Regions from separate parts of the Ureibacillus sp. FSL W8-0352 genome, predicted to be linked through region 2. Evidence: riboswitches for the same ligand, from Rfam matches in the RefSeq annotation. Region 2 holds a riboswitch; each other region holds the start of a gene.
What was found. A riboswitch is a leader RNA that binds a small molecule or an ion and turns the genes downstream of it on or off. The one in region 2 is predicted to bind lysine.

Region 1: it holds a riboswitch for lysine, as region 2 does, so the genes downstream of both, NST98_RS05825 (aspartate kinase) here and NST98_RS02790 (transporter substrate-binding domain-containing protein) in region 2, are expected to answer to the same signal.
Region 3: it holds a riboswitch for lysine, as region 2 does, so the genes downstream of both, dapA (4-hydroxy-tetrahydrodipicolinate synthase) here and NST98_RS02790 (transporter substrate-binding domain-containing protein) in region 2, are expected to answer to the same signal.

The regions. Positions count from the first base shown of each region.
Region 1 covers NZ_JBBOQT010000001.1:1,131,613-1,136,663, reverse strand. The annotation lists gene uvrC (excinuclease ABC subunit UvrC) at 1-1,212, shown strand, start outside; lysine riboswitch at 1,250-1,434, shown strand; gene NST98_RS05825 (aspartate kinase) at 1,556-2,782, shown strand; gene NST98_RS05820 (YslB family protein) at 2,803-3,219, opposite strand; gene NST98_RS05815 (succinate dehydrogenase cytochrome b558 subunit) at 3,513-4,124, shown strand; gene sdhA (succinate dehydrogenase flavoprotein subunit) at 4,175-5,051, shown strand, end outside.
Region 2 covers NZ_JBBOQT010000001.1:552,598-557,648, reverse strand. The annotation lists gene NST98_RS02805 (alpha/beta fold hydrolase) at 1-621, shown strand, start outside; gene NST98_RS02800 (amino acid ABC transporter ATP-binding protein) at 885-1,622, opposite strand; gene NST98_RS02795 (amino acid ABC transporter permease) at 1,627-2,373, opposite strand; gene NST98_RS02790 (transporter substrate-binding domain-containing protein) at 2,504-3,367, opposite strand; lysine riboswitch at 3,471-3,648, opposite strand; gene odhB (2-oxoglutarate dehydrogenase complex dihydrolipoyllysine-residue succinyltransferase) at 3,783-5,030, opposite strand.
Region 3 covers NZ_JBBOQT010000001.1:1,901,172-1,906,222, reverse strand. The annotation lists gene NST98_RS09730 (arsenic transporter) at 1-1,025, opposite strand, end outside; gene dapA (4-hydroxy-tetrahydrodipicolinate synthase) at 1,215-2,102, opposite strand; lysine riboswitch at 2,210-2,388, opposite strand; partial or broken gene NST98_RS09720 (DHH family phosphoesterase) at 2,640-3,818, shown strand; gene NST98_RS09715 (restriction endonuclease) at 3,895-4,518, opposite strand; gene NST98_RS09710 (LLM class flavin-dependent oxidoreductase) at 4,734-5,051, shown strand, end outside.

The DNA.
Region 1 (5,051 bases), 580 kb from region 2:
GGCGGCCATGAACAAGTAAAAAAAGAATTAGAGAAAAAAATGATGGAGGCTGCGGAAAAGCTTGAATTTGAAAGAGCAAAGGAATATCGAGATCAAATTCAATATATCGAAACGGTTATGGAAAAGCAAAAAATCGTTTCAGGAGACCAAACGAACCGGGACGTATTTGGATATGCAGTTGAAAAAGGGTGGATGTGTGTTCAAGTCTTTTTCGTTCGACAAGGAAAATTAATTGAAAGAGATGTTTCTGTATTTCCTATTTACCGTGATCCGGAAGAGGAATTTTTAACTTTTGTAGGGCGTTTCTATGATACAGAACATTTAAAGCCAAAAGAAATATTGATTCCAGAAACAATTGATAAAAGCATTTTAGAAAAATTATTAAATATAAGAGTATTGGTGCCAAAACGTGGCACAAAAAAAGAACTGGTGGATTTAGCAAAGAAAAATGCAATGCTTGCAATCGAAGAAAAATTCCAATTAATTGAACGCCAGGAAGAGAGGACAATTGGCGCTTGTCAACAATTAGGTGAGGCTCTAAATATTGAAACGCCTTATAGAATTGAAGCCTTTGATAACAGCCACATGCATGGAGCAGATCCTGTTAGCGCAATGGTCGTATTTATTAATGGAAAGCCGGCAAAAAAAGAATATCGCAAATATAAATTAAAAAATACGGCGAAACATGACGACTATGGAGCGATGCAAGAGGTGATTCGCAGGCGCTATACCCGTGTATTAAAAGAACAATTGCCGCTTCCTGATCTAATTATTGTTGACGGTGGTAAAGGGCAAATTGAAGTTGCACGAGAAGTGTTGGAAGATGAGCTTGGATTATCAATTCCCATTGCAGGACTAGCAAAAGATGAGAAGCATCGAACATCTGAACTATTATACGGGGAACCACCTATGTCGATTCCGCTGAAAAAAACAAGTGATGCTTTTTACTTGCTTCAGCGAATTCAAGATGAAGTCCATCGCTTCGCTATTACATTTTTGCGGCAACAACATCAAACGAACGCTTTACGCTCTGTCCTTGATGAAATTGAAGGAATCGGTCCAAAACGTAAGAAACAATTACTGAGTCATTTTGGTTCAGTGAAAAAAATCAAACAGGCTTCTGTGGAAGAATTAATGGAAGCGAAAATGCCAAAAGTGGTTGCAGAAACAATCTATCAGTATTTCCATAATGACACATTGCCAAAGGAATAACTGTATGATAATGTAATTTTAAAAGTAAATAAGTTTAGATATAGATAGAGGTGCGAGATTCATGAGTACCTAACTGGAGGAGAGGAACAAGTCTGAAGAAGGTTAGGGAAAGGGGAGATTGCCGAAGCGGTAAATTTGCTTGTTCCAGTTTACTGGCTGGTTTTGCATTGAAGAAATGCAAGATTGTCAGAATCTAAATGGTTCTGGAGAGCTATCTCATAAAGTGTTTTCTGAAAATTGAGGCAGCTTTTCACCATCCTTTGTGAAGAGTTGCTTTTTTCTTTAATTATATAAGATTCGGAAACTTCATTTCATGGCTTATGAAAATAAGGGGAGTGTAGCGATGATTAATATTGTAGTGAAGTTGGATGAATGGAATCTATCATCATCTGAAAACATTGGAGAAATAGCAAAAAGACTCATCGAAGAGAAGAAGTTTGGACGCAATGTAGTAGCAGTCGTTCCATCCTCTCCACCTGTAAATGAGGGTTTGGAAAAAATTATTTACTCTTTATCGGATGCACCATCCGAAAGAGAGTTAGACGCAATCCATTCTACCAATAATCAAATTGCAAGCAGTTTGCTTTCCATTGCTATTCAAAAAAGAGGCTTTAGAGCTGTTTCCCTTACAGGCTGGCAACTTGGCATGAAAACAACAAGAAAATCAGTAGGAAATGCTCGCATACATCAAATCGATGGTAATGTCATTATTGAGCATTTTAAAAAAGGCGAAATAGTCATAGTCGCAGGCGGACAAGGTGTTGATGATGAGGGCAACATCACCCTTCTCGGTGCTGGAGGGACTGATACAACAGCGGTAGCGATTGCAAAAAGCATTGATGCAGAACGCGTGGAAATCTATACGGATCTTGACGGGGTATATACAGGAGATCCTAATGTAGTTCAACAGGCTCGTAAATTGAAAGATATTACATATGATGAGATGTTAGAATTATCTTATTTAGGTTCGAAAATTGTTCATCCGAGAGCGGTCGAATTAGCAAAAAAATTTGATATACCAATTGTTGTTCGTTCGAGTACGAAAAATCTTCGAGGTACATTGATTAAGGGAGAGATTGAAATGGAGAGAAATTTAATTGTTCGTGGTGTCGCCTATGAAACAGATATTATTCGCTTTACTGTTGGATATGAAATACTAGAAAAATCTTCCCTTGCCAACTTGTTTAATACCCTAGCAAAGCATCATGTCAACGTAGATATTATTGTACAATCTGTTATGAGTGAAGTAAAACCGACAATATCGTTTTCAATAGTAAAAGAGGATTTAGCTAATGCGGTAAAAGTGCTTGAAGAACATAAAGAGGAGTTAGGTTTTCAATTTGCTGATTTTGAAGTTGGTTTAGCGAAAGTGTCAATCGTGGGTTCGGGCATGGTTTCCAATCCAGGGGTAGCAGGCCGCATGTTCGCACGCTTATGTCAAGAAAATATCCCTGTTAAAATGGTTTCTACATCTGAAATTAAAGTATCTGTCGTTGTGCCACAAGATGATATGATTCGTGCAGCAAATGCACTGCATGATGAATTTAATCTTGCTGAGGAATGGGTATAAAAAGGGGCGAATAAAGCCCCTTAGCGTTCAATTTTTTCTTGTAAATCCATCTTTACTGTAAAAATTACTTCTAGTTGTTTTTCTTTTTTCTCTTCATAGCATTCCGTCAAAACACCTTTAAAGTTTTGGATTTGTTCGGCAATGAAGCCAGCTTCTAAGCGAAAATTTCTTTCATTAATCTTTAGCAACTCCGGTTCATTCGTCAAACTAAACACAAATCCGTCTTTCATTTCTTTTTCAAGGGTAAGATCACCCCATCCGGCATCTTTAAAAAAGGAAATGATTAAAGGAATATCGGTGCATGGAAATTTGCGAGCTAAATCTTTTCCTGCCCAATATAGAATATCTTTTTCATGCTTTCCTAAAATGGATGGCACTAAATAATCTCTTAGCAGTTCGTATCCAAATAAAGGAAACGAATCTTTCGACAATGACATATAATAGGAACCTCTTTCTAGAATATTTCTTTTTTAACAACAGAGAATTCGAAAAAAGTTAAAATAGAGAAAAATAACATAATAGAGAAAAAATAGAAGGTTTTATAGCGAATATTAGACAAATTTCGGAAAATAAATATGCACAACTAACCTTGACGGTAATAGTTCGTGGGGGTACAATGAACTTGTCATAATATTGTACCATTATGAATAAAACAGTCAATGCATAAAGCGTTTACAATTTGTGACGACTTATTGACTACTTATTTCTATCATTTAAGGGGGTATCAGTCTTGGCAAAAAATGAGTTTTACTGGCGCCGACTACATTCTTTACTTGGTGTTATTCCTGTAGGGCTATTTTTAGTGTTCCACTTGTCTCTAAACTTTACTGCAACAGGGGGAGAAGAGACATATAACAGTGCAACAGGAGTAATGGATTATATTCCAGGTCCACTATTATTACTTATTGAGTGGATTGTTATCTACATTCCTATTCTGTTCCACGGTTTATATGGAATTTATATTGCCTTTACAGCAACACCAAACAATAAGCGCTTCAGTACATTCCGTAACTGGATGTTCTTATTGCAACGACTTACTGGTGTGTTCCTAGTAATCTTCATTGCTTGGCACATGTTCCAAACTCGCATCCAAAAAGCATTTGGTGCGGAAGTAAGTTTTGAAATGATGGAAAAAATCGTTGCAAATCCATGGATGTTAGGATTCTACATTGTGGGTATCCTTTCCGCTACATTGCATTTATCTAACGGTTTATGGTCATTCTTCGTAAGCTGGGGTATCACACAATCAACACATTCTCAAAAAGTAGTTACGTGGATTACAATGGCATTTTTCGTCATCTTAAGCATTATCGGTGTATCTGCAATTCTAGCATTCGTATGATACAAGCATAGATAGAACGTCCAATTAGAAAAGAGGAGTGAGAAATAATCATGGCCAAAAAGAAATTAATCGTTGTTGGTGGCGGCTTAGCTGGTCTAATGGCAACGATGAAAGCAGCCGAAATGGGTACTGAAGTAGAACTATTCTCATTAGTTCCTGTTAAACGTTCACACTCAGTTTGTGCACAAGGTGGAATTAATGGTGCAGTAAATACAAAAGGTGAAGGGGATTCTCCGTGGATCCACTTTGACGATACAATTTATGGTGGAGACTTCTTAGCGAACCAACCACCAGTAAAAGCCATGTGTGAAGCAGCACCTGGTATCATTCACATGTTCGACCGTATGGGAGTTATGTTCAACCGTACTCCAGAAGGTCTACTTGACTTCCGTCGTTTCGGTGGTACATTGCATCACCGTACTGCATTTGCAGGTGCGACAACAGGTCAACAATTATTATATGCGCTTGACGAACAAGTTCGTCGTTACGAAGTAGAAGGTTTAGTTACAAAATACGAACACTGGGAATTCCTTGGAATCGTTCTTGATGACGAAGGAGTTTGCCGTGGTATCGTAGCACAAGATTTAAGCACATCAGAAATTAAAGCATTCCGCTCTGATGCTGTAGTTATGGCAACAGGTGGTCCTGGTATCATCTTCGGTAAATCAACAAACTCAGTAATCAATACTGGTTCTGCAGCATCAATTGTTTATCAACAAGGTGCTTCATATGCAAATGGTGAGTTCATCCAAATTCACCCAACAGCAATTCCTGGCGATGACAAAAACCGTTTAATGAGTGAATCTGCTCGCGGTGAGGGTGGACGTATTTGGACATATAAAGATGGTAAACCATGGTACTTCTTAGAAGAAAAATATCCTGCATACGGTAACTTAGTACCACGTGACATTGCGACACGTGAAATCT
Region 2 (5,051 bases):
GGTGACTCTCCAGAAAAAGAAAATATCAATGTCGAATTTTTTGCAAAAGACATAATTGAAGTATTAGATTATTTAAATATCGAAAAAGCACATTTTGTTGGTCTATCACTCGGTGGAATCGTTGCACTAGAAATATGTAAGCGTTTTAAAAAGCGTGTAAAATCACTCATTTTATGTAATACGACTTACTATATTCCTACTTTGCTTGGGAATATTACTCTTGAAAAAACAAAACGATTTTTAAAAAAATCGTCACTCGAACAACTGAATGAACGGCTCATCAAAAAATGTTTATACAATCCTGAAGAACAAAAGGTTTATGAATTAGCAAAGAATGCTTTTCACATTCGAAAAGATACGTATTTACAATCGGTTCAATCAGCTTTTGGAAGAAACTATTTTTATGATTTATTGACCATTAATGTGCCAACACTGATCATTGGTTCTCTAGAAGATAAAGTAGTACCTATTCAAAATGCCTATTTAATGCATTACATGATTAAGTCTTCCAATTTAATTATTTTTGAAAATACAGGACATTTGTCGAATATCGAACGACCAGAACTATTCAATTTAGCCATTGCTCAACATATCAAACAATTTCAAAATAAAGTAAGTTAAAAGGGCGCGTCTGACAAGTCATTTCAAGACGCCTCCTTTGCGGCTGTCGCACATGCTTTCGCCGCAGATAAATTGCGGCTGTCGCTAGCGCTTTCGCCGCAGATAAATTGCGGCTGTCGCACATGCTCAACCTCAGATAAATTGCGACGAGGAGGCGCGTTTGATGTGACTACCGCAGGAGCAAAGTTTTCAAGAGAATATTAGTATTAAGAAATAAGGCTGTTCAGAAAGTGATTGACTTTTCTAGACAGCCCCGTTCCATCTTATTTATTTAATGTTCGTCTTAAGAACTCTTTTGTTCTTTCGTGTATTGGGTTGACTAGTACTTGTTCAGGAGGCCCTTCTTCAACGATGACCCCTTTATCCATAAACACGACACGATCTGAAACTTCTTTTGCAAATTCCATTTCATGGGTAACAATTAACATTGTATTTCCGGCCTTCGCAAGGTCTCGCATAACCTTTAATACTTCCCCTACCATTTCTGGGTCAAGGGCAGAAGTCGGTTCATCAAATAGCATCACGTCTGGATCCATTGCTAAAGCTCTTGCAATGGCAACCCTCTGTTTTTGTCCACCTGAAAGTTGTCGAGGTCGCGCATTCTTATAGCGATCCATTCCAACAATCGTTAAATATTTCATCGCATTGTTTATGGCTTCCTCTTTTGAACGTTTCAATACTTTTACTTGTCCGACTATACAATTCCCTAATACATCCAAGTTATTAAATAAGTTAAACTGCTGGAATACCATACCTAAGTGCGTACGATATTTTTCTTTATTGTAACCTTCCGTTAAAATATTTTCTCCATTAAAAATAATCTCACCGCCTGTAGGAGTTTCCAGCAAGTTAATGCAACGCAATAATGTGGATTTTCCTGATCCTGAAGCTCCAATTAACGTTACAACTTCCCCTTTTCTTACTTGGAAATTGACATCTTTCAATACTTCATGATTGCCGAATGTTTTATTTAAATGTTTGATATCAATGACCACTGTCATAGCATTACTCACCATCCTTTATCGGCTTGTTTCCTGTCACAAGCTCCACTCGGTACGAATCAGGTCCATCCATTTTCTTCTCAAACCAAAGAAGAATACGAGTTACAGTGAATGTCATAATGAAGTACAATACACAGGCAATTAAGAATGCTTCTGCATAACGATATGTACTACCCGCAACAGAGTTCGTTGTAAAGAATAATTCAACTACACTAATGACACTTAGTACAGAAGAGTCCTTTATATTCATAACGAGCTGGTTACCAGTCGCTGGTAAAATATTGCGAGCTACTTGAGGAAGGATAATGTAGAACATTGTTTGAAAATGATTCATACCAATCGCTTCACTGGCCTCGTATTGTCCTTTATCGATTGAAACAATTCCACCACGCACATACTCTGCCATATAAGCACCTGTATTTAAGCTGATAACAATTAAACCAGCAACAAAGCGATTTAATTGAATATCAATGGCATAGAGTCCGTAGAACACAACCATCGCTTGTACCATCATTGGAGTGCCACGGAATAGTTCAACATAGCAAGTTAGTATAAAATTAATAGTTTTTAATACATATGTTTTAAAGGATTTTTTTTGCAATGGAATCGTGTGCATAACCCCGATGAAAAATCCGATAATCGCACCAAAAATCGTACCTAATATCGCAAGAATTAATGCAATCCATGCTCCTCGCAAAAACAAATCCCAGTTATTCTGAAAAATATTCCAAACTGTTTCTAAGAAAGACATAAAGAAATCCCCTTATTGTTTTTTGTTCGCACTTAGAAGAATTAAAGTTAAGGACAGTAAATAACTTTACAGGGAAGGAAAATGGAAAAAGGTTGTCTTATAGAGAATCTCAAGACAACCTTTCACCACACTATTGTTGTGATGGTTGATTTTTAATAGCTTCTTCCATGATTTGATGACGTTCATCTTCCGTAATACCAGCTAAAATCTCGTTAATTTTATCTTTTAAGTCCGAACCTTTTTTCAAGCCAACAGCGATTGCTGTATCAGATTCATCAGCCTCAAATCCGTCTTCTGGAACAATGTAAGTAAATCCTTCAATTGCTGCCTCAGCAGACATCCCTTCTGGACGTTCTGAAATATAAGCATCAATTGCACCAGAAGATAATTGGATTCGCATTTGGCCAAAATCTGTAGCTGGTACTTGTTTATTAACGCCAGTCATTTGATCGATTACTTTGTAGTGAGTAGTACCTTGTTGTGCTGTTACTTTAGCCCCTTCAAAATCATGAATCGATTTTGCATTTGCATATGGACCATCTTTTTTCACAACAATTACGAAATCACTCGTATAATAGTTGTCTGTAAAATCGATTACTTCCATGCGTTCAGGAGTAGGTGACATACCCGCAATAACTGCATCAATTGCACCTGATTGTAATGATGGAATTAAACCATCCCAGTCAGTTTTTACAATTTGAAGCTCCATCCCTAATCCTTCAGCAATACGTTTTGCGATTTGAACATCGTAACCGTTTGCAAACTCTTTAGAATCTGCAGTAGGAACTGCTCCATTTGAGTCATCTTTTTGAGACCAGTTAAATGGTGCATAAGCAGCTTCCATACCTACTCTTAATACACTTTTTGACTCGGATGAGGATTCTGAATCTTTTTGCGATTCTCCACCTGTTGATTCTTTGTTTCCTGAACCACATGCTGCAAGAACGAGAACCGTCATCATGGTTATGAAAAGTAGCAATAATTTCTTTCTCATCTTAATTCCCCCTGTCTCTGTTTCGCTTAGCTTCACAAATAAAAAGCGACCTAAGAAGAACTTAAGGTCGCATCAATTTGTTAGACTAATACCTCTAGTTCCACTTTGGAATAGCACACCTTACATATAAACATGTAAGACAGTGTTACAGTTATTCACTGTAACCCCAGCATAGTTATCTGAGCAAATAACTACACTTCGGCGATATTTCCTTCTTTCCCACTTCTTCACTCGCTCAAGCTCCATGAGAAACTAATAAATACCGCGCCTCTACCCTACCAAGTGAGGCTAGAATATTCAATTGTTAAGAGAAGCATAACCTAAATGGTGTTTACTTGTCAATAACAAATAGGAAAAGTTTAATAGTACCAAATATACTCCCCAAAAAGAATTGGGGAGTATATTTTACATTTTCTTATGAATTTAGAAGTAAATCTTCAGGATTTTCGATTAATTCTTTAACTGTTTTTAAGAATCCAACTGAATCTTTACCATCAATGATTCGATGATCGTATGAAAGTGCCACATACATCATTGGACGAATTTCAACTTGTCCGTTTACAGCTACTGGACGGTTTACAATTGAGTGCATACCAAGGATACCAGCTTGCGTACCATTGATAATTGGTGTTGAAGCTAATGAACCAAAGATACCGCCGTTTGTAATTGTAAATGTTCCGCCTTGTAAATCAGAAATTGCTAATTTCTTTTCACGTGCTTTTTGAGCAAGTTCAGCAATTTCTCTTTCAATTTCAGCGAAGTTTTTGCGATCTGCATCACGTACAACTGGAACTACTAAACCTTCTTCTGTAGATACCGCAATACCGATATCATAAATGTTAAATTTATGAATTTCATCGCCAACAATTTGTGCATTTACATAAGGATATTTTTTCAATGCAGCAACTACTGCTTTTGTGAAGAATGACATGAATCCAAGTTTTATACCATTCTCATTCACAAATTGTTCTTGTTTGCGTTTGCGAAGTTCCATCACGTTTGTCATGTCAATCTCGTTGAATGTTGTTAACATTGCCGTATTTTGTTTAACTTCAAGAAGACGTTTTGCAATTGTTTGACGTCGACGGCTCATTCTTTCAACTGTAACGCGAGATTCATCTACAGTTACAGCAGGTGCTACAGGTTGTGCTGCTTGCACTGGTTGTGCTGGTTTTGCAGCATGGGCAGCAACATCTTGTACACGAACTCGGCCTTGTGGATCTACTGGTGAAATAGCTGCTAAATCAATGCCTTTTTCACGAGCAAGTTTACGTGCAGCTGGAGAAGCTACTACGCGCTCATTAGATGTTTCCTCAACAACCGGTGCAGCTTGTGCTGGTTGTGCTTGAGGAGCTTGTGGTTGTTCCTCTTTAACCGCTTCTTTTTCAGGTTCTGCTTGAGGTGCTGGAGTAGGTTCAGCTCCACCTTCAACAGGCTCAACGATCGCAATTGTTTGGCCAACTAATACTGTATCGCCTTCTTCAGCTAAAATTTGAGTTAATACTCCTGCTTCTTCAGAAATAATTTCTGCATTTACTTTATCTGTTTCTAATTCAACGATGAATTCGCCTTTCTCAACGCGATCTCCAACTTTTTTCACCCATTGTGCAATTGTACCTTCCGTAATCGATTCTGCTAATTCAGGGACTTTAATTTCAGCCACTTTTATATCCTCCTTTAATTC
Region 3 (5,051 bases), 1.3 Mb from region 2:
TTATTCATAACTGAAGATAAGAAGGCTGCAATATACCCCATTCCAATCGTAGTAGTGAATAATCCTCCTTGCACTGTCCATTCAATAACATAGGCTAGTCCTTTCGTGAAACCTGCATTTCCTAATCCATAAACGACTAAATACATACCGATGGAGAAAAATACAATATTCCATGGCGCTCCTTTTATTACGGCTTTTGTATTGACTGCTGAACTTTTTCGAGCCATCGCCAATAAGAATATCGCCATAATCCAACCAATAATGCTAACGGGTACATGAATCCATTCAGCTGAAAAATAACCGGTTAATAAAATTGCCATTACCGGCCACGCTAATTTAAACATCTTTTCATCCCGTATGACTTCCCGTGGATTTTTTAGCATCATTACATCATACTTTGATGGAATAGATTTCTGGAAGTATAAAAATAGAACGATAATGGTTGCTATTAATGAAAAGAAATTAGGAATAATCATTCGTAAAGAGTATTCCATAAAGCTGATTCCAAAAAAATCTGCTGCGATTACGTTTACTAAGTTACTTATTAAAAAAGGGAGGGACGTAGTGTCAGCTATAAAACCACTAGCCATAATAAAAGGGAAAATCATTTTCTCATTAAAATTTAAATTTCGAACCATTGCAAGAACAATAGGGGTCAAAATTAATGCTGCACCATCATTTGAAAAGAAGGCTGAAACAAAAGCTCCAAGAACTGTAACGTAAATGAACATTCTAATACCGTTCCCTTTTGCTATGCGAGCCATGTGCAGTGCAGACCATTCAAATAAGCCAATTTGATCCAATATTAAGGAAATGATTATAATCGCAATAAATAATAATGTCGCATTCCAAGTAATGTTTACAACTTCAAAGACGTCATTAATATCCACTACTCCAAAAATCAATGCAACTACTGCGCCACAGCAAGCTGACCATCCGATATTGATATTTTTTGGTTGGCGAATAACGAGTATGAGCGTGATGATAAATATTAAAATGGCTAATAGTAAATTGAGCAAAATCATATCCTCCAACAAAGTTGAATTGTGACATATTGAAGATAAAAAATAAGCACTTATGAATTTAGATAAATGCCTAAAATTCACAAATGCTATTATATCACTATTCATTTTCCTATCGAATATTTTATTTACTTTTCCACCATGTGTTATTTATCAAAATAAAAACCTGCCATTTTCGTGGCAGGAGAATATTTATGAAATCAATTGTAATTGTGTATTTCTTAATAAATAATCTAGCATTTTTTGTTGCTCTTCGTTTAATGGCACTAATGGAAGACGAACACCACCAACTGTTATGCCTTTCATATTTAATGCTGCCTTAACAGGAGCAGGATTTGGTGCAATGAACATCGCTTTCATAATTGGTAACAGGTTTCGATGTTCTTTTGCAGCTTCTTGAATATTTCCAATGAAGAAATTTTTAATCATAGATTGCATTTCATTGCCAATAATATGAGAAGCAACGGAAATTACTCCTGTACCACCGATTGCTAATGTTGGTAATGTTAAGCTATCATCCCCGCTATATAGTGAGAAATGATTTGGCGTGTTTTCGATAATTTGTGCCATTGCATCTAAATTTCCACTTGCCTCTTTAATTGCAACAATATTCGGTATTTTCGCAAGACGAACTACCGTATCAACGGATAAATTGACGACACTACGGCCAGGAATGTTATAGAGTACAATTGGCAGTTTTGTATTTTGTGCAATTGCTTTAAAGTGTTCATACATTCCTTCTTGGTTTGGTTTATTGTAGTATGGAGTTACAAGCATGATGCCATCCACCCCGGCATCTTCTGCTTTTTTAGTAAGTTCAATGGAAGCTCTCGTATTATAAGAGCCCGTACCTGCAATTACAGGAACTCTACCATTTACAGTCTTCACAGTAAATTTAAACAGTTCTACTTTTTCTTCATCTGTTAAAGTAGGAGATTCTCCAGTTGTACCACATACCACTAATCCGTCTGTGCCGTTTTCAATTAAATGTTGAATTAGAATTTCCGTAGCCTCAAAATCTACGTCACCATTTTTGTCAAATGGCGTTACCATTGCTGTTAATACTCTTCCGAAATTCATTCTTCTCCACATCCTTTTCAATGTTATTTAATGGAGAAGGGCAATTTCTTTATAAACGCAAAAAGCAACAACGAAGAGCCTCGTTGTTGCAAAAAGGAAGATTTTTTGCGTAAGATAGCCCTCCATATAGTTTCCTATATGACAGTCCTACACTTATTCAATGCAGAACCAGCCCCTAGAAAAATGAGTTTCTAGGGACTTCGGCAAATCCCCCTTTCCACAATTATCATTGGACCTCATTATCCTCAAACTGTGTACTCTTGGTTTTTGCACCTCTATCCTTACTTCAAAGCAATATTGAAATAAGTCGATGGATAATTGTATATAATTGTAGCTCTTTTTATTTGGAAAAGCAATAACAATTAAGTGTTTAAATATCATTTATGATTGAATTTTATACAATATGCAGAAAAATTTTGAATTTTCAATCGAAAATTTTGTTAAATTGAAAATTTAAAAGGAATTCTAACTTCTTTGCAATAATAATGCTGTTATTTTTATAAAAAGCATCCATACTACTTTCTGAGGTGAAATAGAATGTATAAATTGCTGTCCCACAATGATTTAGATGGAGTTGGATGTGGCATTTTAGCGAAACTTGCCTTTGGACAAGATGTAAAAGTCCGATATAATTCAATTGCTTCACTTGAACGGGAAATTGAATACTTTTTAGAAAATGATTTGCCTGATACTTTTTTATTTATTACAGATTTATCACCTAGTGAAGAAAATGAAAAAAGATTAAATGCACATTTTAAACAATATAAAAATATTCAACTTATTGATCATCATAAAACAGCGTTGCATTTTAATGAATATGATTGGGGAACGGTATTAGTCGAAAATGAGGAAGGGAAGCTAGAAAGTGCAACTTCATTATTTTATCAGTTTTTAGTTGCAAACGAGTTATTAAAGCCAACAGAGGCAATTGATGAATTTGTGAAGCTCGTAAGACAATATGATACTTGGGAGTGGGAAAAAAACGATAATCATAAAGCCCATTTCTTAAATTCATTGTTTTTCTTAGTGTCCATCGATGAATTTGAAGAAACGATGATTGACAGACTAACTTCTTCTGAACACTTCGATTTTGATGAATTTGAAAAAAAGCTGTTGAATATGGAAGAAGATCGGATAGAACGATATATTCGTCGCAAAAAAAGAGAGGTAGTGCAAATAAAAAATGATGAGTATTTTGCTGGAGTTGTGTATGCGGAATCTTATCATTCAGAATTAGGAAACGAATTAAGTAAAGAACATCCTCATCTTGACTATATCGCTATATTGAATATGGGAAGTAAAAAAATTTCTTTCCGCACTATTCATGACCATGTGGATGTTTCGGAAATCGCAGCAGTGTATGGCGGAGGAGGACATCAAAAGGCAGCGGGTTGTAACTTAACAGAGGAAACATATCAAATATTTGTACAAAATACTTTTCAGCGTGATCCAATGCCTCAAGATGCGAAATATAATCGGTATAATGTAAAGGAATCTTCTTTTGGTACGATGTATGCTGATGCCGATGATAACAATTATTTTATATGACAAAAAGATGGTGTTTGGATGATTGAAAAATCAAAACTATTAATAGAAACAATTTTTACAAGTTTTGAAGAAGCAGAAAAATATTTAAAGAGGATGTATGAAGCCTATCTAGTACGTGATGAAGTGTTTGTTGAGTATTTAATGAATCGAGTAAAAAAAGAACATTAGAAGTAGATGATTGAAATATTTTTTATGAATGCAAAATTCGCTAGCTCCTTTCAATTTAGCTAGCGAATTCTTATTATTATTTATGTTGTGATAAATATAATGCGGTTTGGAAAACGAACTTTTTATTTTCATCCTGCATCATATTTATTAATTCATCGTGATCAATTAAAAGTATATGGTTTAAGGAAGAAAACTTTTTGGCAGATGGTGTAAAAGATTGATTTGTAATAATCATTGCGCCATCTGCACTGTATGTTTTTATATTGACAGCAACTTGTTGAACCTTTCGGATGTCAACTGCATTTGCCCCTTTTATAATTTGTACTATATATTTTCTCGTACCTTTCCATAAAATAAGATCCACATTGAAAGTTTCAATGTCCTTTGTAATAAGTGCTACGTAACGATGTTTTTCAAAAAGTTTTTTTAATAGATGGATGTACTCCGTTTCTGGCAAATTATTCAATTGTATAAGTTCTTTCTGTAAAAGATCGTTGTCAGTGTGAACGGTTTTTATTAAATGCAATGTACGATTAATTAAATAAAAAATAAAACGAAAACTTGAAGTTCTAAAAGGCTTGTAGAATATCACCAAAGTAATGAAAATCATGAAATACAATTTAATATCATATACATTTAGTTCAATAGAAATCAAACTGAATAATGTGATAACAATACCAAAACTGAACATCAAAATCATTAAAAATTCAATTACTTTGCTTTCAAATTTTCTTTTTTTCATCTACATTCATTCCTTGTTTTTTATATTATTTTTAACTTTTGAAGCCGAATATATTCTAAAAAGGATGAGAATTAAAACAGAATATTTGATAATCATCCTAATATTTGTGTATGATTACAAAGAAAAATATTTCAATTTCGAGATAATATGTTTTGTATGTGGAGGGAATGAGGATGGAAATAGGGTTAACGACATTTGTAGAAACGACGCCAGATGTAAGAACGGGAAAAGTGATAAGTCATGCGGAGCGACTTCGAGAAGTTGTAGAAGAAATTCAACTAGCTGATGAAGTGGGATTAGATGTTTATGGAGTAGGTGAGCATCATCGAAAAGATTATGCTTGTTCATCACCTGCTGTATTGCTTGCTGCAGCCGCAACGAAAACAAAAAATATTAAATTAACGAGCGCAGTAACTGTATTATCTTCAGATGATCCTGTGAGAGTGTATCAGCAATTTGCTACATTGGATGCAATTTCGAACGGGCGTGCA